DNA from 3 places in the Parabacteroides sp. KHUB-02 genome. Region 3 is predicted to be linked to each of the others. Evidence: riboswitches for the same ligand, from Rfam matches in the RefSeq annotation. Region 3 holds a riboswitch; each other region holds the start of a gene.
What was found. A riboswitch is a leader RNA that binds a small molecule or an ion and turns the genes downstream of it on or off. The one in region 3 is predicted to bind cobalamin.
Positions count from the first base shown of each region.

Region 1: another riboswitch for cobalamin. It lies ahead of ACYIA1_RS06230 (ABC transporter substrate-binding protein); the one in region 3 lies ahead of ACYIA1_RS18180 (TonB-dependent receptor plug domain-containing protein).
Region 2: another riboswitch for cobalamin. It lies ahead of ACYIA1_RS06700 (sirohydrochlorin cobaltochelatase); the one in region 3 lies ahead of ACYIA1_RS18180 (TonB-dependent receptor plug domain-containing protein).

Region 1 covers NZ_JBWQEV010000001.1:1,428,307-1,436,490, reverse strand. Annotated here, with positions in the region: gene ACYIA1_RS06235 (iron ABC transporter permease) at 1-989, opposite strand, end outside; gene ACYIA1_RS06230 (ABC transporter substrate-binding protein) at 999-2,162, opposite strand; cobalamin riboswitch at 2,226-2,424, opposite strand; gene ACYIA1_RS06225 (precorrin-2 C(20)-methyltransferase) at 2,491-3,195, shown strand; gene ACYIA1_RS06220 (hypothetical protein) at 3,244-3,756, opposite strand; gene ACYIA1_RS06215 (formate--tetrahydrofolate ligase) at 4,150-5,817, shown strand; gene proS (proline--tRNA ligase) at 5,915-7,396, opposite strand; gene ACYIA1_RS06205 (Gfo/Idh/MocA family protein) at 7,505-8,184, shown strand, end outside.
Region 2 covers NZ_JBWQEV010000001.1:1,543,877-1,552,060, reverse strand. Annotated here, with positions in the region: gene ACYIA1_RS06715 (aconitate hydratase) at 1-858, opposite strand, end outside; gene ACYIA1_RS06710 (bifunctional aspartate transaminase/aspartate 4-decarboxylase) at 1,129-2,778, opposite strand; gene aspT (aspartate-alanine antiporter) at 2,791-4,488, opposite strand; cobalamin riboswitch at 4,574-4,771, shown strand; gene ACYIA1_RS06700 (sirohydrochlorin cobaltochelatase) at 4,900-5,817, shown strand; gene ACYIA1_RS06695 (TonB-dependent receptor) at 5,964-8,184, shown strand, end outside.
Region 3 covers NZ_JBWQEV010000001.1:4,287,645-4,295,828, forward strand. Annotated here, with positions in the region: gene ACYIA1_RS18165 (TonB-dependent receptor) at 1-1,514, shown strand, start outside; gene ACYIA1_RS18170 (sirohydrochlorin cobaltochelatase) at 1,548-2,477, shown strand; gene ACYIA1_RS18175 (sirohydrochlorin cobaltochelatase) at 2,551-3,648, opposite strand; gene ACYIA1_RS18180 (TonB-dependent receptor plug domain-containing protein) at 3,671-5,734, opposite strand; cobalamin riboswitch at 5,847-6,043, opposite strand; gene ACYIA1_RS18185 (TerB family tellurite resistance protein) at 6,098-6,895, opposite strand; gene ACYIA1_RS18190 (HAD family hydrolase) at 6,986-7,603, opposite strand; gene ACYIA1_RS18195 (sugar O-acetyltransferase) at 7,596-8,184, opposite strand, start outside.

The DNA of each region.
Region 1 (8,184 bases), 2.9 Mb from region 3:
ACAGGAGCACCTACTAAAGCGGTTACCGAGTTGACAGGTAACGCTCCCTCGAACCCCGGCATACGGGCGATCAAATTACAGATCAACGCCAACGCCGCACCTGCGAATAAGACCGCAGGCATTAAAATCCGATGGTCGGAAGTTTGAAATATGGCCCGGCATAAATGCGGAACGGCTAGCCCCAAGAAGATAATAGGTCCGCAATAAGCCGTGACAATCGCCGTAAGGACCCCGGCCGAGGTGATAACCAACAAACGGGCCCGCTTGATATTAAGTCCCAAATTGCGTGCGTAGCTATCCCCAAGAAGCATCAAGTTCATGGTCTTGATAAGCAGGAACGAGAGAGGGATCAAGATTGTCATAAGAATCACGAACAACGTCATCTGATTACCGGAAACACGGGCGAAACTACCCAATCCCCAAATCACGTATGCACGGATATCCTCCTCGACGCTAAAGAATTTAAGTACACCGATCACGGCGTTTGCCACGTAACCGATCATCACACCGATAATCAACAACGTGACATTTCCTTTTACCTTTTGGGAAACATACACGATCAGCGCCATCACGGATAAGGAACCGATCACGGCCGCTATCGATAAGGCGATCTCCCCCATAAAACCAAGTTTACTCAAGGCAACGCCCCCTAAACTACCGCTTAACAACACCACAAAAGCGACACCCATGCTCGCTCCCGAACTGATACCTAAGACCGAAGGTCCGGCCAATGGATTACGGAAAACGGTTTGCATCTGTAAGCCGCTGATGGATAAGCCTGCTCCCGCTACCAACGCTGTCAATGCCTGTGGTAGTCGGGATTTCCAGATAATATTCTGCCATGTAATAGGCTCATTTCCTGAATTCCAGATAATATGCCAAACCGATTGAAGAGGAATAGAGACTGACCCCAACACCAAATTCAAAAAGATTAGAACAAAAATAGCCGTGACAATCGCCAGCATCCATAGGGTATTTGAATGTCTCATCAGTGTTCCTTATTTAAGTCGAGAATAATAGACCGGCTCATGATCCGGTAATAAATCCGGATGAAAGATATGAAGCAAATCCGCTAGGACGATCTCCGGTTCTGTCGGCATACTCTCATAAAACGGCGTGTTCTTCATATTACAATAGATAATCCCTTTCTCCCGGAACGCACGGAAATCCGCATAACGAGGATCTTGCTCTTTCAATGCCTCATAGCTAAACGTTCCCGGGAAACTATTCACGATACGCCAGTAATCAGCATCGTCCGCTTGGTTATAGACCGTCTCGAAGTCTAATGTAACACCACCGGATCGCTCATCGTCTTTCAAGAAATAATCAGCGCCGGCATCCTTGAAAAGCTGTGCCAAGAAACTCTTTCCTCCTACGGCATACCAGTTTCCACCCCGTAACTCGCCACTAAAAACGATCGGACGTTTTTTAACCTTGCCATCCGCCGTAAGTTCCTTTAATTCATTATACCTCTTCTCAATGGCGGCAAAACGCTCATTGCCCTCTTTCTCTACCCCTAACAACAAGCCTATGAACTTGATCCATTCAGCTTGTCCCAATGGCGTAGTCTCCTTATAACCCAAATGGGGAATCAAGGGGATACCCACGTCTTTCAGCGTCTCATAGCCTCCCCGCTTGAATGGCGATACAAGGATCAAATCAGGATTCATACTCATGATAACCTCGTTATCGAAATTTCCCTCTATACCGATCTTTGCGGTTTTACCTTCTTTCAGGCGTTCGTTCATCTCTTTATTGAACAAATGCCGTGTACTGGTAATCCCAACGACCTTATCCAAAGCACCCAATTTAATAAAATTCGATAATTGCAGGGAAGTCATACAGATAACGCTTCGGATGGGAAGCTCTATCATCGTATAATCAACGGGAATCCCCGTGGGTTTCGAACCTCTTTTTACGAACGCATAATGAAACGTGGTGCTTTCCTCGTTTTGAGGATCTTGAATATCAGCCAAGACATATTGATCCGCATAGGTAAGCTTGAATCCTTGGGCGTATAAAGGCTTAACCTGCTCTTGCGAGAATGCGGATTGCTCTACGGAAGCCGTCTTCCCTATTTCTCCTTTTTCACGGATACCTGAAGTACATGATAAAGTCAATACCGATAAAAGCAAGCATCCACCCGCTATAAACTTATTCATAATCCTTGTTTAATTGACAGTTGATCATTGACAGTTACTCTCGTCCTGCTCCACGGGACAGCAACATTTATTTATGAACCGGCAGGTCTTCTGACTTACTTCCATTCTGGACGCCTTCCCGATTACGAAACCAGTGGCCAAGGTATTGTCCGAATGTTTAGAAGTTCACAGCAGCGTGGTCTGTCCGGGATTCTCACCCGGTTCCCTTTTAATCCGCCTCCCGGAAAAAGAGATAAGCGGAGCCTGTTACAGCGACAAAAGTAGTAAGAATATTTGTATACATCCGCAATTTTAAGGACTTTTGCGTTTCAAATAAAAACAGATACACATGAATCATCCTATTCACTTAGTCTCATTAGGTCCCGGTGATCCGGAATTAATTACGCTGAAAGGGCTTAAAACATTACAAAAGGCTGATATTATCTATTGTCCTGCTACACAAGGCAAGCATGGAATCATATCTCGGGCGACGGATATATTGAAAGCTATTGAGGTAGACGAATCCTTGATCCATCCGTTTATTTTGCCAATGAGTAAGGAACGGACAGATGCGTTAAACGCTTATAACGAATTGTTTCTGGATGCCCAAGCTGAATATTTGAAAGGAAAACAAATCGTGATCGTCGCCGAGGGAGACGCTGGTTTTTATTCATCTATACAATATGTATACGATAAATTCGAGGAAGCAGGAATCCCGGTAGATCGAATCGCAGGAATTCCGGCATTTATAGCGGCAGGTGCCTTGGCCGGGATACATATCGTAAAACAAGAGGAGCAAATTAATGTAATCCCCGGGACTGCGTCATTCGATGAACTTTCGGCAAAAATAGAAAATGGAATGATCATCGTCATCATGAAATTACCGGGTTGCCAAGAGGCTATTCATACTTGTATCCGGCAGTATGCGGATAAGGCGGTTTTTCATTATTTCGAGAATGTAGGAACAGGAAAAGAATATTATACTACTGATATCGCCACTATACATTCCAAGGATTTCCCCTATTTCTCCCTACTGATTATCCAACCTCGCTAAAAGAAGAAGGCTGCCCGGAGAGTAACCAAACCCGGACAGCCCATCTTATTACGCTACATGCAATATATGCTTAAGCTGATCGATATGGAAACGAAGTGTATCCATATAAGGTTTCACTGAATTATGGTACATGATCGCTTTTGCGTGCATATCTTCCAACTCGCTTACTTTACGGTTCGCCTCACGCATTTTACAAGCGTTGTAGCGAATACCCGATACATGCCCTTTGATATCCTCGATCGCTTGGTTTCCCCGGTTGAAGATAGACTCTGCTTCTTCCGGAGCGTATACCGTATAGGCTTGGGCAACGTCATCCAGTAATGCCTGTTGATAAGAGCCGGCTATCGGGAGCAATTGATGGATCGCATGATGACATAAAGAATGAACCTCGTTTTGAAGCTTCTTCAATTCTACTTCCCACTTTGATTCACATACTTCATCCAATTGTTTGACTTCCGCTACGACACGGCCGCTAAACAATTCCACTACCATCTTTTCCCATGCTTCTGCTACCCACGATTTAGTAGCAAATGTAACCTGACTAAATCTTACTGTTGACATAACCTTAAATTTACATATTATATTGCTAATGTTATTAATCTCTTATCTATTTCAATTTATCACACTCAAACCATTTTAGCTTTCTTTTTATCGCTGTGACACCACAAAATTAATCAAATTATCATAGATGGATAATTTTAAAGACTATTTTATAATTCTTTAAGAGTGCGACAAGCAAAACGTATGATTTTTGCAAAGTTCACTTTACAAAAAGTTTAATTTCAAGCCTAACAGCTATCACAAAAAGCAAGATCATCGCCATCTTCGCACAAAAATATCAAAATAACACAATCTTATTATTCCATAAAGGGGGAAAACCTTGTTCCGTATCATTTTGTTATTATAATAAATTAGATTTACTTTGTTCAAACTATATAAACTTACATAAAGCACATGAAATCGGACATTGAGATAGCAAGAGAAACAGACTTGCGTAAAATTAAGGAAGTTGCGACAACGTTAGGTATCCCTCGTGAGGAAGTACAAAATTATGGCAGGTATATTGCCAAGGTTCCTATCCATTTGATCGATAAAAAGCAAATGGACCAGCATAATTTAATTTTAGTGACCGCTATCACTCCCACTAAAGCGGGAATCGGAAAGACTACGGTTTCGATCGGTCTGGCTTTAGGGCTGAATAAAATAGGGAAGAAAGCGGTGGTCGCTTTACGTGAGCCGTCTCTTGGCCCGTGTTTCGGCATGAAAGGTGGTGCTGCCGGAGGTGGATATGCCCAAGTGCTTCCTATGGAAAACATCAACTTGCATTTTACAGGGGATTTTCATGCGGTTACTTCCGCCCACAATATGATTACCGCTTTATTGGATAACTATATTTATCAGACTCGCAACACCTGCGAGGGATTGAAGGAGATCAAATGGAAACGGGTTCTTGACGTAAACGACCGTAGCTTACGTAACATCGTATCGGGTCTAGGCGGCTCGGCGAACGGTGTCCCTACCGAGACCGGATTTGACATCACTCCCGCTTCAGAGATCATGGCGATCCTTTGCTTGGCTACGGATATAGAGGATTTGAAACGACGTGTCGGAAATATTTTATTGGGTTATACAAACGAAGATAAGCCTTTCACGGTAAATGATCTTGGCATAGCCGGAGCTATTACCGTATTGCTAAAAGACGCATTACTGCCGAACCTAGTACAAACAACGGAGAATACTCCCGCATTTGTACATGGAGGTCCTTTCGCTAATATCGCCCATGGATGTAATTCCATATTGGCCACCCAAATGGCTCTTACTTATGGAGATTATGTGATTACGGAGGCTGGTTTCGGCGCTGATCTGGGCGCAGAGAAATTCTTTAATATCAAATGTAGAAAAGCGGGGCTTTCACCGAAACTGACAGTCATCGTAGCGACTGCCCAGAGCTTAAAACTTCATGGTGGCGTTCCTGAAAAAGAAATCAAGGAACCGAATATCGAAGGATTAAAGAACGGATTCGCTAACTTAGATAAACACATTGAGAATATGAAGAGCTTCGGACAGCAAGTAATCGTGACTTTCAACCGTTTCGCTACCGATACGGACGAGGAGATCGCTTTAGTGGCTGAGCATTGCAAGGAAAAAGGGGTTGGATTCGCCATGAATAACGTTTTCTCCGAAGGAGGTGAAGGGGGTACGGAGCTTGCCCGCTTAGTGGTTGATACGATCGAAAATCATCCTTCCGCTCCTTTACAATATACATATGATCTGAATGATCCGATCCGTACGAAGGTACAAAAAGTGGCCCAGAAGATATACGGAGCCTCTTCGATTGTTTATACGACTTTGGCCGATAAAAAATTGCGTCAGATCGAAAGCTTGGGTATTTCCCATTATCCGATCTGCATCGCCAAGACTCAATATTCATTCTCTTCCGATCCGAAAGCTTATGGGGTCGCCAAGGATTTCGAACTAAAAGTACGAGATGTAATCATCAATAACGGAGCCGAGATGATCGTTGTCGTCATGGGCGAGATCATGCGTATGCCGGGGCTCCCTAAAGAGCCGCAAGCCCGAAAGATCGATATCGTGGATGGCATGATTGAGGGATTGAGTTAATAGACAGTAAAACAATTTAAATAAAAAAGGTACGCCTCACACATTCAGTAAGGCGTACCTTTTTTATAACCACTCTCGCCCCGAAACCGGGGGGCGATCAATAAGCTCTGGCGAACAGTACCCGGCAAGCCGACGGTTTACCTGTCACCATACACTTACCCGGAGTCTTATCACCAGCTAAAGGAATACAGCGGATCGTAGCTTTCGTCTCGTTCTTGATCAATTCTTCTGTTTCCGGGGTTCCATCCCAGTGGGCCATGATGAAGACGCCATCCTCGATCTTCTCCTTAAATTCCTCATACGTATCTACGTTTATGATGTTATCCTCACGGTGATCGTACGCTTTCTTGAAGATATTCGCTTGGATTTCCTCCAACAGATTCTTCACGTATTCCTCAATGCCATCACAAGTGATCGTCTCCTTCTCCAAAGTATCACGGCGCATTACTTCGATCGTATTATTCTCCAAATCACGACCACCCATAGCCAAACGCACGGGAACACCTTTTAACTCGTACTCAGCGAACTTCCAGCCCGGCTTCTTGTTATCAGCGTCATCATATTTCACGGAAATGCCTAACGCTTTCAATTTAGCCACGATACCAGCGACCTTCTCGCTGATCTGCGTCAATTGCTCAGCGCTACGGTAGATCGGTACGATCACAACCTGTATCGGAGCCAAATGTGGAGGCAATACCAAACCGTTATCATCAGAGTGAGACATAATCAACGCTCCGATCAAACGTGTGGAAACACCCCAAGAAGTAGCCCAAGCATAGTCGCTCTTACCGTTCTTGTCGATGAAAGTAACGTCGAAAGCCTTACCGAAGTTCTGCCCCAAGAAATGGGAAGTTCCCGCCTGCAAAGCTTTTCCATCCTGCATCATCGCCTCGATCGTATAGGTATCCAAAGCACCGGCGAAACGCTCGCTCTCAGACTTCACGCCCTTTATTACCGGCATTGCCATATAATTCTCTGCGAAGTTCGCATAAACGTCTTGCATCTTCTTAGCTTCTATCTCCGCTTCTTCACGAGTAGCGTGAGCGGTATGGCCTTCCTGCCACAAGAACTCAGCCGTACGAAGGAACAAGCGAGTACGCATCTCCCAGCGCATCACGTTCGCCCATTGGTTGCACAAGATAGGCAGGTCACGGTAAGACTGAATCCAGTTACGGTATGTATTCCATATAATGGTCTCCGAAGTCGGGCGAATGATCAATTCCTCTTCCAGTTTAGCTGCCGGATCTACGACAACCCCCGTACCGTCATGATTTGTCTTCAAACGATAGTGAGTAACCACGGCGCACTCCTTGGCGAACCCTTCTACGTGCTCAGCTTCTTTGCTTAAGAAAGACTTCGGGATCAGCAAGGGGAAATAAGCGTTCACATGACCGGTTTCCTTGAACATATCGTCTAGGATACGTTGCATCTTCTCCCAGATAGCGTATCCGTAAGGCTTGATCACCATACAACCACGCACGGCGGAATTCTCCGCCAAATCTGCCTTAATTACCAAATCTTGGTACCACTGCGAATAGTTTACACTTCTCGGTGTAAGTTCTTTCAGCTCTTTTGCCATTTCTTTATATTTCTAAATTATACTGTTTTCCTTAATCTGAATAAGTAATGGGTTGCAAAGGTAAGAAATAATCGTATATCTTTGTAAAAACTATATATAGATAATATCATGAATATACACAAGATCACACGTTACTTACTTATGTTATGTACATTTACGTTCTTAACTCTCACGGCGAAAGGGCAAGATGGAGAGCCTTTGCGACTGGCCGTGGCAGGGGTATCCCACGGACATCTATGGGAGGTGATAAGCCGTTTGGATAGAGGCGATTTCAAGATTGTAGGAGTCGCCGAGAAAGATGATTACTTACGGGAACATAACGGTCTGCGGGATAAGCTAGATCCAAACCTGTTCTATGCGGACCTTGGCGAGATGCTGGACAAGACCCATCCGGAGGCGGTCATCGTATACGAGCCGATCTACGACCATCTTCGTGTGGTAGAGGCTTGCGCGCCGAGAGGCATACATGTTATGGTAGAAAAACCATTGGCCGTAAATAACGAACATGCTACCCGAATGGCATCGCTCGCCCGTGAGAAAAATATCTTGTTGCTTACCAACTACGAGACTACGTGGTATAATACCAACCATGAGGCATTCCGCCTTATTGACAGCGGTGCTATCGGGAAGATCGATCGTATCAACGTATACGACGGGCATCAAGGTCCCTTCGAGATCAACTGCGGAAAAGAGTTCACGGACTGGTTAACCGACCCCGTGCTGAATGGCGGCGGGGCGGTTATCGATTTTGGATGTTACGGAGCCAACTTAGCCACCCGTCTCATGAA
Region 2 (8,184 bases), 2.7 Mb from region 3:
GCTCGCTACCTCGTCACGTCCCGTGGCACGAAGATATTGAGCCATTGTATTATCGAATGGGAATAAGGAAGTAGTCGCTCCTACCTCGGCACCCATATTACAGATCGTAGCTTTTCCGGTCGCTGAGATTGAGGCGGTGCCCGGACCGAAATATTCGATGATAGCGTTCGTTCCACCTTTTACGGTTAAGATGCCCGCTAGCTTAAGAATCACGTCCTTCGGCGAGGCCCAACCATTCAAACTACCAGTTAACTTAACACCAATTAGTTTCGGCATCTTCAGTTCCCATTCCATTCCGGTCATGACATCCACGGCGTCGGCTCCTCCTACTCCGATAGCGACCATTCCAAGTCCTCCGGCATTCGGGGTATGTGAATCAGTTCCTACCATCATACCGCCGGGAAACGCATAATTTTCCAATACCACTTGATGGATAATGCCTGCTCCGGGTTTCCAAAAACCGATTCCATATTTATCGGAGACCGATTTCAAGAAATCATAGACCTCGCTATTGCTTTTGGTAGCCGTATCGATATCCGTCTTGGCTCCCATATTCGCTTGGATCAAATGGTCGCAATGCACGGTAGCCGGTACTGCGGATTTTTCTTTTCCGGCGTTCATGAATTGTAAAAGCGCCATCTGAGCGGTGGCATCTTGCATAGCCACACGGTCGGGACGGAAATTCACATAATCCTCACCTCTTTTGAAAAGGCGAGTCGAGCTTTCATCGTATAGATGCGCATATAAGATTTTCTCGGCCAAGGTCATCGGGCGACCACCGATACGTTCGCGGGCTGTGTCCACTCTTCTGGGGAAATTCGCATAGAAATTTCTAAGCATGTCAATGTCGTACACCATATTCATATTCGTTTTTTATTGTAAGCCTTTTCGCAAATATATTTATCTATAACCAGCTAAAATGTAATAAATAAGACATCTGCCAATGAGTCTTTGTTTTTATTATCAACAAATATATAATATAATGAAATACAATTTGTTCGATAATTTCTATGAGGTTATAGAGGTTATTTATAATCTCCCGGATAACTTAGAAAAACGGGCTAATCGCACGTTTATTAATAAAACGTACCATTAGCCCGTTTTGTTCAAGCCTTGGAGCTGTTTTTTCTACTTATCGAGACTTTCTTTCCATCTTTGGGCATAACTATGCAAAATAGATGCGATACCCTCTCCGATCCGGACATAATCTTCCCGTTTAAGGTTAGCTAAAGATGCGCGGATAGACCACTCGGGAGCATCAAAACCTCCTCCGTTCAGTAAAACCAAGGAAGTTTCCTGTGCCAGACGGAAAACGACATCCAGAGGTTCGTAATTCTTTTTTAGATATTCCACGAAATCATCCCCATAGAATTTCTTAGCCCAGACAAGCATATCGATCTCACTATAATATCCCGCACGCAAAGGGTCGTCTAATAAGGTGAATCCGGTGCTTTCCCACAATGTGTGTAAACGCTCGTGGATCATATCCTGCATCCTTTTCTTATAGGTATTTTCCGCATCTAATAGAGCGAAAGACGCAAACAGAGACATTTGTGTTTGCTGTGGCAAGGAAAGACCGGCCGTATGATTCAAGGCTACTTGACGGCTATCGGCTACCATACGATCAATAAAGCGGATATCCTCGGGATGTAAGGATAGACTGCTATATCGTTTTTTTAGAAGCTCCTGTTTATCTCTTGGCAATTCACGGATCATCCGGTCGTAAATATTATCTTGATGTAAAGCGATTACCGCCAATCTCCATCCGGTTGCCCCGAAATATTTGGAGAAAGAGTAGACACATAACGTATTCTTTGGTAATTCGGCCATCATCGAGCGAAAATGCGGAATAAATGTCGCATACACATCATCCGTAATAATCATGAGGTTGGGATTGTCGTTCCGTACGATCTCAACGATCCTATTCATCAATGCTTTTGTCAATCCGTATGAAGGCGGGTTGCTCGGGTTTGTTATGAAAGCGGCTTTCACGCTAGGATCTTTCAGGACATCTAAATCTTTTTCTTGATATTGCCACGTGTGATAGCCGTCTTTTGTCATCTTCAAGGCTTTTATCTCTATGACATTAAAAAGATAACGAGCCTGTTCCGGAATCTCTATATAAGGAGTGAATACCGGAGCGAAGAGAACGATCTTGTCTCCCTTATTCAACAAGAAATTCTGCTGCAAGGAATCGAAGATATAACACATGGCGGCAGTTCCGCCCTCGGTAGCGAAAAGGTCGAATATTCCCTCAGGGGGCTGGTTATCACATAATTCTTGGTCTAAATAATCCCGCACGAGCATTTCCGTATATTTCAAGATACGATCGGGAACCGGATATTGATCACCAATGACACCTTCCGCCCATTCGTATACAAGCTCATTCTCATCTACACCTTTTTCCGTGACCAGATATTCATAGGTACCCTTCAATAAAGTAGCGCCGGGAGATTGCGCATGTTTCTTTAGAAACTGTACGAAGCGAGACGCGATCCTTTTGCGGTTGGGAACCCCTGCGGCTCCGGCCATCTCATCTGCCAATTCGGTTTCCCGCTGGCATTCCTCCAAGGCGAACTGCCCTAATAGGAAGAATGCCTCCCGTGGAACCGTACTGATCCAGTTTGGATTTCCCCTTCCTGCGTTCAGCATGATGTGCGTACTTTTACGAGCGCTCTCATCCGCTAACTCTATCAAGATGTTCTTTAGCTCGAAAGGGCTAATCTCCGACATCTTTTTCTCATATTCTCTCGTGATCTGTATTTTCTTCTTTTCCATACATTATATATATTACATGATTAGTACGATAACGACACCCCAGATAATTAATAAAGTATTACCTACCGCATAGGTAACGGTATAGCCCAAGGCTGGAGTCTCACTTCCTACGGCATCTTCCACCGCTCCTAATGCGGCAGTTGTCGTACGTGAACCCGCCGTACAACCTAAAGTAATAGCCGGGTGGAACTTAAAAACGTAACGTCCCATCAGAATACCGATGATAAGCGGGATAGATGTCGCTAAAGCACCGATAATAAATAAACTTATACCGACTTCCTTCAATCCGGTCACGAAACTGGGACCCGCCGTGATACCGACTACGGCGATAAACATATTCAATCCCAAATTATTTAATATCCAGACGGAAGGCTCCGGAATACGCCCGAAGGTCGGATGCTTAGAACGAAGCCATCCAAAGACGAGCCCGGCTATCAAAGCACCTCCACTCGTACTTAGGCTAATCGGGACACCCCCGAAATGAATCGCGAGCGAACCTAAAATTCCCCCTAAGAAAATACCGATACCCACGAAAATCAAATCGGTCTGATTGGTTGGGCGATCGGGATATCCTAAAGCCGTCGCCGCTTTATTTACCTCTGATTTCATGCCTACCAATTCCAGCATATCACCGGAATCTATCACCGTAGCGGCCAAGACCGGGATATTGATACCCGCACGCCTTACGGACTTGATGCTAACACCATGCATGAACGATTGATTGCGTAAATAGCAGATCTTTTTCCCCACGTATTCCTTATGGATCACTAGTACGGGTAACGTCTCTGCCGGAAAATCAAGCAATTCAATGTCATTGACCTCGTCGCCAATCCAGTTCTCCTCTCCGATCACGAATTCCCGGCGACCGCTTAGAACAACCTCATTTCCGGTATGTAAAACCAAATCCGGTTTAACATCGGTTACTACATTATTAATACGGACACGCTCCACGAACAAATGCCGTCCCAATTGGTCTAAATATACCTCCAACTGCTTTACGCTTTTGCCATCCTTGAACCATTCATTACTAATCTTATAGGCCCGGAAAGTTACCGGACGGGCGGCTGGCATAAAGCCCGGTTGCTCGCTCTCGTCGTTATTTCCCATTTTAGCCTCTAGCTCTTTACACGCTTTTTTCACGTAGTCGAGTCCTCCTAAAAGACGTGGCCCGATATCACTCACTAACCATGCGGATCCTGCCGTACCGAAAATATAAGTTACCGCATAGGCCACGGGCATTACATTTACCATAGCGCTTTTATCCGTATCGCTAATATTCATCTGTCCGATCGTATCTTCGGCAACTCCTAATACTGCCGACATCGTCTGGGAGCCCGCCAATAATCCTGCGGCCTCGCCTGCGTTATATCCCATAAGTTTCGCTAACAAAAAAGGAGCGATCAAACAAAATATACACATGACGGCGGCGAAAAGCATTTGAGGAAGACCTTCCTTTTTCAATCCCCGGAAGAACTGTGGCCCAACGCTATATCCTACAGCGAAGAGGAACATCAAGAAAAAGACGGACTTTAACGGTCCGCTTATATCGATTTTTAATTGCCCGATCAATACACCGACCAATAATACGCTGGTAACCGTTCCCAGCGTGAACTTCTTTATCTTAAACTTGCCAATCCAGAAACCGAGAGCTAAGGTTATGAAAATAGCTAGCTCCGGATAATGTTGAAGTAAATTAGTTATCCATTCCATATCTATTTATTTGATGTTAAACAAAAAAGATGCTATTGAAACAGGGATTCTTTGAAAGATGTTGTTACTTTTCGGGATTATTTATATAAATTTGCGACCGCTTAGGTGATAGAGTTTGTCTACCGACAACTCTATAAAAGGGAATCCGGTTAGAATCCGGAACAGTGCCCGCTACTGTGAAGCTCTTGAAAAGGAAAGCGTTCTGCTATGCCACTGTCTTAAGAAAGATGGGAAGGTTGCTTTCCGAGCCAGTCAGGAAACCTGCCAAGCGAAGTAATGATTAATTCCTCCCGGGGTTAGGAGTAATTAAGAGGATAGAAATATCACCTATATCTAAAAGATGTTGGAGACAGAATAATACGTTGTCTCCGTGGGATTGATATGTAATCTAATTATTAATATATTCATATGATGAGGAAACACTTACTATCTTTCTTCCTGCTGGTCATCAGCCTAGTTTGTCGTGCGCACGATGGCGAGAATTTTGTAGCATCCGATTTATTCGCCTCTTTACAACCGGGCGATAAGGCCGCTTTATTGATGGTACATTTTGGAACAACCCATGATGATACCCGTGCCTTGACAATCGACGCGATCAATCAAAAAGCGAAAGAAGCTTTCAAAGATGTTGAGTTGCGTGAGGCATGGACTTCTCGCATTGTAATGCGCCGCTTAAAAGCTCGTGGCGTAGAGAAACTGAACCCGATCGAGGCCTTGGAAAAATTAAAGACTGATGGTTATACACATGTCTTGATCCAATCCACGAATATAATCGAAGGTATCGAGATGGAATCCTTACGTAAGGATGTTGCCACCATGAAATCTTCTTTCAAGGAGATTCGTATCGGTAATCCTTTATTGTATACACCGGAGGATTATGAGGCGGTAATCGTCGCTATCACAAAAAATGGGGCGAAAGAAGGCGCTACTTTATTGGTAGGCCATGGCACTTATACTCCGGCGACGGCTCAATATGCCATGTTGGATTATATGTTGAAGGAGAAGGGATTCAAGGATTATTCCGTAGGAACCATCGAGGGCTATCCTACTTTTGATACGATGGTAGCCCAAGTAAAGGCCAATGGAACGAAGAAAGTCTTGTTGATGCCATTTATGTTTGTCGCCGGAGACCATGCGAAAAACGATATCGCCGGTGATTGGAAAGAGGAACTGGAAAAGAAAGGCTACGAGGTAAGCGTATTTATGGAAGGTCTGGGACAGAATCCGGATATTCAGAAGATCTTCATCGAACATGCCCGTTTCATGGCTAAACATAAGATGATCGATATCGTTGATAAGAAGAAAGCTTATGCGGTAGAGAAGGACTAAAAAAGTTCTCCAAATCTATGTTTTATTCCTTTCGGAAGAAAAAGTAATTCCTTCCGAAAGAAACTAAATTTTCATTCGAAGGAAAATGGAATTTCTTTCGAAAGGGATTTCACATGCATACAATAAACAGTTATAATGCTAAATATATGAAAAGAGTTTTGACAATCTTACCGTTGACAGCCTTATGTATCAGTACGATGCAGGCACAACACAAGAATGAGTACACGAATTTCGCCGATACGACATTCAATATTCAAGAAGTCGTAGCGACCGCCGCACGCAAGCCACGTCCACAAATCACGAAGTTGGACGTACCTATGAAATATCTTCCTATTTCAATTAATAGCATTACGGCGAGTAGTTTGGAGTTGCGAGGTATCCGTAATATCCAAGATGCGGTACGCTTTATGCCGGGCGTACGATTCCAGACATCTTATGGCGCATTTCAACAATTGTCGATCCGTGGTTTCGATCATTCTATCATGATGATAGACGGTATCCGCGATGAACGTTCGGCAATAAACAACTCTTATCCCGTACCCGATCTATCCTGTATCGAGTCTATTGAATTATTAAAGGGACCGGCTTCTGTACTTTACGGACATTCAGCCGTAGGTGGAACCTTGAATATCGTTCGTAAATCCCCGTCAGAGAAACAGAGCGTTAATGCTCGATTGGCCTACGGTAGTTACGAGAATAAAGAGGCGACACTTGGCATGGGCGGTAAATTGGTCGGTCCGGTCAATTATTACGCCAATGTCAACTTTTCCGATCAAGAGGGCTGGCGTGATAATGGCAACCGTCGCTTTTCCGGTTATCTGGCATTGCAAGCTAAAATGACGGAACGTGACATATTAGATGTTCGCGGAGGTTTTAACCGCGACTTCTATGGGACGGAGATCGGTCTTCCCGATTTAATGGCAAATGATGTATATAATGTGCAAACAGGACAGTTATATCTCCATAAAAATGAGATGCTACCGGGACTTGACCGTGAGGCTCGCTACAATAACGAGTCCGACTTTATGAAGAATCACGCATGGAACGTATCGACGCAATACACACATACTTTTTGGAACGGCGCGAAACTAACAGATCGCCTTTCTTACAATAACGACGATATCAACTATTTTGGGACGGAAGCCCTCGACTATCTCGAAAGTGATGATCCGATCTATGATCATTATTATATGAAAAACGGCCAGAAAAAATATATCTGTTTGGACAGTGTATATCTTTCTTTCCCGCTTCGCTTCTCCCATATAGCCAAGACGGTAGCCAATACGCTCGAGCTAAGCGGTAAATTCAGGACGGGTGAGATAAAGCATACGTATATGGGAGGTTACTCTTTCGTCGCCTTGAATCGTACCAGCTATTCGGGCTATAATTTAGGAGATGATGTTCAGGGTCCCGGCCTTTATTCGCATGTATCCGTTTATGATCCGCATAGCATGGGATATATGACCAGTAAATTCTCGAAAGCAACGGTTACGCATCATTATTCCAACAGCCTTTATCTTCAAGATATGGTTGAGTTCAACGAGCAATGGAAGGTATTAGCCGCTCTACGTTACGACTTTTTCCGTTATATGTCCGCCAGCGCTACAACTCCTACCGGACGACGTGAGTATGAGGAGCATTCAAGCTTCAATATGATAAAGAATAAGGCGTTGACTTATCGTTTCGGAGCGGTCTATCTGCCCCATCCGAATACATCCATTTATGCGTCTTTCGCCTCTTTCTTCAAGCCGATCCGTACGTTCTATCAAGATAACGTCATTTATGTAGGAGGTGATGGAAATCGTTTCGAGCCTGCTCGCAATGAGGAAGTATTTAAGCCGGAGAAAGGATACCAAGCCGAGGTGGGTCTTAAATATCAATTGAACAATATATTAAGCGCCAATGCCAGCTTGTTCTATATCCGGAAGATGAACAGTACGGCTACGTTGACCAACAACTATCAAGAGGAAGTAAACGGCGAGACTACCACGATGAGTGTAATCGGACAGGTGGGTGTACAAGATTCCAAAGGTTTTGATTTTGATGTCACTCTTTCTCCGGTAAGCACCTTAGCGCTGACGATCGGTTATGGATTGAACGACTCCAAGATCCGGGAGATGAAAGAAATAAAGGATCCGGAATTGATCGAGGCTATCTATGGCAATAACCCGGATGAGACAAAGCAACAATTGAATAGCCAAGAAGGAAACTGGCAGAGCAACGTACCGAACCAGACTTTCTACGCATACGGCAGTTATACCATCCCTCGGGGTGTCTTGAAGAATCTGGAATTTCACTTGAGTAGCAGTTATACCGGTAAAGTATACCGTAATACATCTAACAACTCTTGGTTCGATCCGTATTGGG
Region 3 (8,184 bases):
CCCGCAATAAGGTGAACGTGACGAGCAATAGCCGTTATGGTAGCAAGAACCAATTCTTGCAGTCGGTCAACGCGGACGTGAATGTAGGGAAGTTCGGTTCATATACTTCTTATCAATATCAACGGGCCGATGGTTGGCAATTAAATCCCTATACGGAGAGTAAAGGCGAGTTGGTTCCTACCAATAAGCAAGCTTCCGAGGGATTTCACCGGAACGTGATCAACCAACGTTTCACGTACGACGCTACGGATCGTTTGTCTTTTTATGTGCGTGGTACTTTCTTCGGACGTTCCAGCGATCGTCCGATGCCAATGGATAAAGTGAATACGACCAACTATGATATGAGAAAAGAGACGTTCACTTATGGGGCGGGCGCTCAATACATGATTAATAAGAACTCTTATTTGAACGCTGATTATCTGTCGGACAATCATAGTACGTATAAGGATTTCTTTGATGGAAAGAAAAGCGGAGAGAGTGATATGACGAAACGGATTCATTACCATAACTTGAATGTCAAGGGAATCTTTCGTTTGGGCAAATATAATAAGCTTTCGGCTGGTACGGAGTTCATTAAAGAGTTACTGAGTAGCGAGACGGATAACATAGCGGGTAAAAGTATGTACACGACCGCGCTTTATGCTCAAGACGAGATCAATATCAATGAGCATTTCCAAGCGTACGCAGGTTTGCGCTATATTTACCATGAGAATTTTAAGAGTTATGCGACTCCTAACGTGGCTTTGCTGTATAAGGTAGGCGGTTTTAATTTCCGCGGATCGTATGCGGCTGGTTTCCGGACGCCTGAATTGAAGGAGTTGTATACGGAATCGGAGAAGAAAGCGTCCGGAGCGACTCGCCTTACGATCGGTAATCCGGATTTGGACCCGGAGAAGAGCGACAATTTTACGTTGAGCGCTGAATATACGATGCGGTATTTCTCTTTGTCCGTGTCCGCTTTTATGAATAACGTACGTAGCATGATTAACTATAAGATATTGGATACGGCGGAACGGGATGCTTATAACACCGCCCATGGTACGGACTATGATGAGATACAGATGCGTGCGAATATCGATAAAGCGAAGATCAAAGGTATTAACGTAACCTTCAATAGTTATCTGGGAGCGGGCTTTACCTTGAATGGTGGCTATAGTTTCATGGATGGAAAAAACGTATATGAGGATGAGCCTTTGGATAAGACCGTTAAACATAGTGGTACGGTAGCGGCTATGTGGTCTCATACTTGGAATAAGTATAAGCTGAACGTGAATTTTAACGGACGCATCCAAGGGGAACGTTATTCTACTTCTTATGGATACGCGCCGAAATATTCCTTGTGGAACCTCAATACGAGCCATACGTTTAGAGCCGGCGATTTCTTATTGGAACCGGGAGTAGGTATCGAGAACCTTTTTGATTATGTAGACGATCGTCCCTTTAATTACAATTACGCTACATTGACCCCGGGCCGTACCTATTACGTCAGCCTTCTGGTCCGTTTCAAGCAGTAAACTGTCACATGTCAACTATCAACTAATATAATAATGTATAGGGGATTTTTACGATCCATGTTTGTTTGTTCACTCCTGCTTGGGTTCGCCTGTTCGTTATGGGCGAAACCCGGGCGGGAGTTTTACGCTTCCGATATCCGGGAGAGCATGGAAAAGGGAGATAAGTTAGCGATCTTGATGGTACATTTCGGGAGTGCTTACCCAGAAGCTCGTGCCCAAGTACTCGATGTGATGAACAAGCGTGTCAAGGAGGCTTTCCCGGACGTGGAAGTCCGGCAGGCTTATAGCGCCCGTAGCGTAGTGAGTCGGTTGAGGGCGCAAGGTGTTTGGGTTCAGTTGCCGGCGGACGCCTTGGTGGAGTTGCGTGATCAAGGGTTTACCCATGTAATTATCCAACCGACTATCATTATAGAGGGTGTGGAGATGGAAGCGATCCGCAAAGAGGCGGAACAACGGAAAGGTTTGTTTAAGGATTTGCGTGTAGGTAATCCCTTGTTATATGATGATACCGATTATGAGGCGGTGATGAAAGCGGTTTCCTCACCTTCCGGAGTGACTAAAAATGGGGCTAAGTTATTGGTGGCGCACGGAACTTATCATGCCAGTAACTCGGCTTATGCGAAATTGGGGTATATGTTTCAGACCAAAGGAATGAAAGATTATTATGCCGGAACCCGTGAGGGTTTCCCTACGATCGAGGATGTAGGTGAGCAAATGCGCCAAGCCGGTCATAAGAGTGTGCAGTTGATTCCTTTTATGTTCGTACTGATTCGAGGTACGGAAAATACGGTCGCTGATTTCTGGCAGAAGGGGTTACGCCAACAGGGTTTCGATGTGGATATTTATTTAAAGCCTCTAGGTGAGAATCCGGCGATCCGGTCTTTATTTATCGATCACATTCGTTTCGCCATGAAATATAAACGGGCGACGATTTTTGATCGAAAGAAACTATATACACACTGAACAATTGAAAATTGAGAATTGAAAATTAGTGAGTACTTACTGAACCAATTTTCAATTCTCAATTCTCAATTATTTACTGGTAGTCTTCTCCGGTTTCCCAAGCCTCCGCATCATTATATAATGCTTTTAGATGGTTCACCCAGATCTGACGAACAGCGTCGTAATCGCCTAAGCCTATGATCTTACAGTTCTCTAAACTTCCGTTATGGCTTTCTTTCGTGTCAATCTTGAAGCCCATCTTCAAAAGTTTTAGTCTCCAGCAAGCGTCGGCGTTAGGAGCGGCAGCGCTGAAATCATCATCCTCCTCGATACCCCAAAGGTCATTATGCGCATGGTCTCCGGCGATAGACATGAACGGAGCTAAGGAGATCGTGATCTCTTCCGGTTTTAAGTTATGATCCTCGCAGTATTTGGTAAGTTTGGAATAGACACATTCCTCATTAGGTTCGCCTTCTTCCGGCCAGAACAACATATCTCCGTAATCAACGGTACCTACGAATACATTTTTGTTAGCGGCCAAGGCTTGCATAGCCTCTTCTGTTTCCGTGTATTTCGTATTTGCGTTATAGTTTTTATCCGGGTTACCATGTCCCATTAATAAAAGGATGTTCTTGTTATCAGCCAATTTATCACTGTAGTGGCTGTATAGGACTTTCGCTACGGCTTCCACATCATCCTCGTCGTATACCAAACAAGGGCTTTTTACGACTTGAACACTCGGGAAAGACTCGATCATGAATTTCTTCTTCACGTCCGTATTCATCAAGCTTAGGTATTCCTCACCCGGGATGATGTGTAAGGACTGTACCGCTACCTTCTTGTAACCGGCATTTCCTAGAGCTTGTAACCAAAGGTCCGGTTGGTAACGTGCGATACCGGTCTCTGCCTCTACACGATTCACGCAAGTACGGGAGGTAAATGACAAATAGATGTCCGCATCGGGAAATGCGTTCTGGAAATCGGCCAATGTTGCGTCGTAAGTCTTGATAGACTCCTTGAATGTGCTACCGAATGTACACAACAAGATCGCCGTGTCATGTTTCTTACTTGTCTTTACGACTTCTTCCGCCGGGTTTGCGGTATTGTCGTCGTCTCCATCATCACAGGAGGTAAAAACTGCGCTTGAGGCAAATAGACTCGCCGCAAGCAAAAGGTACTTAAATTTGTTCATCGCATTTAACTTTTAAGATTGTTTATAGTTTATGTTTATTCTGAAATTTCACGATAAAGGAGGCGTACCAAGTCCGTCCGGGAGACGTAGTTCCACGATGGCGTCCGAACGGGGTACGATCCACATAATCGAAGATATTATCGATACCGACATTGATATCTAGGTTCCATTTTTTCTTTTTCAATACGTTATGACGGGTATTCAATCGCCATAGCTGATAACTTTTTCCATCACCGTCCGTGATATAAAAGCGGGTGGATTGGTATCGGCCGAACAAGGTGACATCCAATTTATACTTTTTCCACGCATGGTTCCATGCTAGTTTCCAATTGGCATTATGGAATGAGGTTCCGTTGATCGGGGTGTAGAGCATATAATTCGGGTCGGCTGGATCATCCGTATATTGCGCTTTGGCATCCGTATAGCTATAGCCTCCACCAATAGCCAAGGAAGATAGGATTTGATAGGTGAGCGATATATCTCCCCCGAAAGAGCGGGCTTTGGATAAGTTCTTGTGTTGCATGCTGGCCTCGATCTCATCCAATCGGTCTTCGGCGCTTGTCGGGATCTCGGTCAAGGCGATCATGTTCTTGATACGGTTGTAGAATCCTGTTACCGTGATCTGCAGGTTCGACGCATGATATTCTACGCTCGCCGAATAATAATTGGACTTTTGCGGTTTTAAATCCTTATTACCATAATAATGTTTCCACGGGCCGCCGCCGATCTGCGTGATATAATCATCGTGCAACTCCTTTAAGGTAGGAGCCTTAAATCCATTTGAGTATGTGGCTCGGATATTGAAGTCGCCTAGTTTGTACATGGCGGAGACTTTAGGGGTAAACGTAGCCCCGAACTCTTGGTGCACGACGAAGCGCCCACCTACCGTCACATTCAACCGATCCGTCGGATTCCATTCGTCTTGTACATAAGCGGAAGCCGTAAATACGGAGGCTTTCCCGTTCTCGATACGCCGGGGAGATTTCAAATGATCGTATTGATATTCGAGTCCGGCGCTTAGGATATTGTTTTCCCCGAGGTGGAATACGCTTTTGGCTTGTCCTAGGAAACGTTGTTGAGAGGTTTCCAGAATATGTTCCCCCGGATAACGGGTAATACGTAAACCCGTCTCCGGATCGAAGAAGTTCGTGACATCTTTATGATGGTAATTATAGAAATAGCTATAGTTACCATACGTTAGATCTACCGAAAGGAAGTTCTGCCCTCCCAATGCGTATTTAGCTCCTCCGGCTACATCGAAGTTCCGGTAGAATTGATCATAGGTATAATACTTGAATGCGCCGTGCGGACGATAATTCCATTTCTGGTAAAAAGAGCCATCGGCCGAAAGGCTCAGCCGGTCGTTCACTTTGTAGGTTAAGTTCTCCCTTAACGTAAAGTTCGTGGATCGGTTTACGGTTCGTGTCACGGTTCCATCCATTACCTCGTGATGGTCCCATTCTTGGGTCGTATTTCGCCAGCCGTCCGTGTGGGTCGTACTAAGTGAGGTGGTGGAATTCACTCTCTTATGCCCAAAGCCGATTTGTACGCTTTCCAATATATCTCCATATGATCCGACACGAGTCGTATTCGATAGGCTCACTTTATCCCGGTTCTTTTTCGTGATAATATTGATAACACCGGCGATAGCGTCCGAGCCATACAGGGAAGAGGCGGCACCTTTTACGATCTCGATACGTTCGATATTGGCGGGGTTGATAATACTCAAGTCGTTTTGTCCGCCGGTATCTCCGTTGATCCGTTTGCCATTGATAAGGATCAAGATGTAATCGTTACCTAATCCGTTCATCTGGATGCCACTACCCATGTCGCTCGGATTAAAGGTGATGGAAGCGTTCAGCCCTTCCAGAATATCTTGCATACTGCGTCCTTGGTAACTGTCAAGGGCTTTGCCGGTGATTACCTCTGTTTGCACAGGGGCGTCTTTCAGATAGTGTTCGGTACCCGTACCGGTGACCACGATCTCGTTCAATAGCACGGAAAGTTCCTTCGGATCTTTCAATATGCTTTGGGCGCATACGGATTGTACGCATGCCACCAGAATAGCGAATGCTAAAAGCCTCATATAGTGTTTTATTTATACACGAAATAAAACAACAAGCCTCTATCTGGTTATGTCTCAAAAAATAAATTGAATCGTTTTTTGTATGACACATACTTCTATCCTGGAAGCTTGATGTTATTGTAAGACTTTAGCAGGTATTCTGGCTCTCCTCTGGTTAGAAACCTTCCCATTCCAATTCTGGAACAGTGGCTTTTGAACTTCTAACCAACTTAATGAGGATTACAGCTGCAGGAACAGCTCCGGATTCACCCCGGATTCCCTCTCACCAAACTATGTGATAGCTTGATTACTAAAATCGTGGGCAAAGGTAGGTCTTTTTAATTAAATAATACAGACATTGAGAAAATATTTCCATTTTCTTATTTACTTCATGCCTCTCGCTTTATAGATACGCTCCTTAGCCTCATTGATCTTTTGGAGTTTCTCATTGGCGGCCTTGCGGATATCTTCACCAAGGTTGGCTACTTTGTCCGGATGATGTTTGATAGCCATGCGGCGGTAAGCGGCACGCACCTCATCGTCCGTAGCCGTGGGTTCTATCTCTAATACTTTATAGGCGTTATCTAGGGAGTTTTCCTGAAGATTTAACATGGATTCAACTTCCTTTTCAGACATTCCCATCGCTATGGCTACCTCTTTTAAAGCGTTGATCTCGGTGGCGCAAACATTACCGTCGCTCTTAGCGATCTCGGCGAGGAACGCCAGCAGTTGCAGCCGCTCCTCATAACTTAGGTTGTATGCGATCTGGGTTCCGCATTCCCGGATGGTATTCTTGAATCCTATGCTATTCTCTTGCTCCATGCGTTTGGCTTGGTCGAAAAGCTTTAGCAATATCTCTTCACCTTGGCCTACGGCGATCTCGCCGAAGTTCCTTCGGAGGAATTGACGGACATATTCCATCTCGCTGTGCATGATTTTCCCATCGGCACGGATGATATAGGAGGCCATTACCAACATGGAGAAAAGGAAACTGTTACGCTCCCCGGCGTATGGGTCTCTTCGTGTATATTGATCATCGTAATTGGTTCTGCCACCGAAGGGCTGTCCCGTCATGTTTGCCTCTTCCTCAAAGAAAGAGCCTAATATAATACCGGCTAAAGCGCCCAGTGGTCCGAATGCCATAAACCCCAAGACACCGCCTATCCATTTTCCGATACCCATATTCTTCTTTGTTTTATTTGTCGTTAATCAATGGTGCGATATTCGCTATTCTCTAAACGCATCTCCGGCTGTTGCAATTTCTGGTATTCATCATTGTTCAATTTTGATACCGCAAATTCGCTCTATTTCAAAAATATATTCTTTGGGTGTTGTGAACAATACAGCTTCCATTCCAATCGCCTTTGCACCCAACACATTCACCATTCTGTCATCCGTAAACAAACATTCCGACGGTTTAAGGCTATATTTGTCACAAAGGCGAAGATAAATTTCCTTTTCAGGCTTGATGAAATGTTCCTCACACGATATTACCACACCGTCAAGCAACCGGAATATGTCGAATTTCTCCATGACCCGGTAGATTGTGTCGCTCCAGTTCGTCAACCCATATAGTTTGAATCCGGATTGCTTTAATTTTTTTAGAAGTACACGCATACCTTCAATCTCTCCTGTTATCTCTTCAAGATAATTATCTTTGAAAAACGTGAAGGCATCACTATATTCAGGATACCTTTTTATCGCTCCGTCAATCATTTTCTCAAACGGGATTATTCCACGGTCGCACATGTTTATAAATTCCGGATCTGATAGAATCTTGTGAAAACCGATTAGCGACACTTCATCATCCCCGAAATGTCGTTCAAGCAAGGGTTGCAAATCGTGATTTACAAGGACCTTGCCAAAATCAAAAATGAGGTTTTTAATCATTATCTTCGATATTTTTAATTACACGGAAAGGATTGCCGACAGCTATGGAATTGGCAGGAATATCTTTCACGACAACACTGCCTGCTCCGATGACAGAGTTTTGGCCGACAGTCACACCCGGAAGGATTGTAGAGCCGCCTCCTATCCATACACCATCTTCTATAAGGACAGGTCGGGCAATTGTGTCGCAGATGGACGCTCCGGGACATGTCCTTTCCGGCATCCTTTCTGCGAGGTGGACGGAATGAGTTGCGGTATATATTTTCACATCGGGGGCTATCATCACGTTGTTACCGATAATGATATTGTTATTATCGAGGAACGTACAGTTCATGTTCACGATCACCTTGTTCCCGAAATAGATGTTTTTCCCATACTCGCATCGGAAGTCTATGTCGATGTAAACATCCTTGCCGATACTTCCGAACATCTGCCGATAGATGCGCTGCTTTGCCTCATTGTCGGCATAATCCGTTTCTCTGAGTTGGTGTAGTAGCCTTTTGTTACGGACAGTCATTTCCGTTATTTCGGGCGATGAGCCGTCGAAAGGCTCCTCATCCATACATTTTTGATATTCAGTT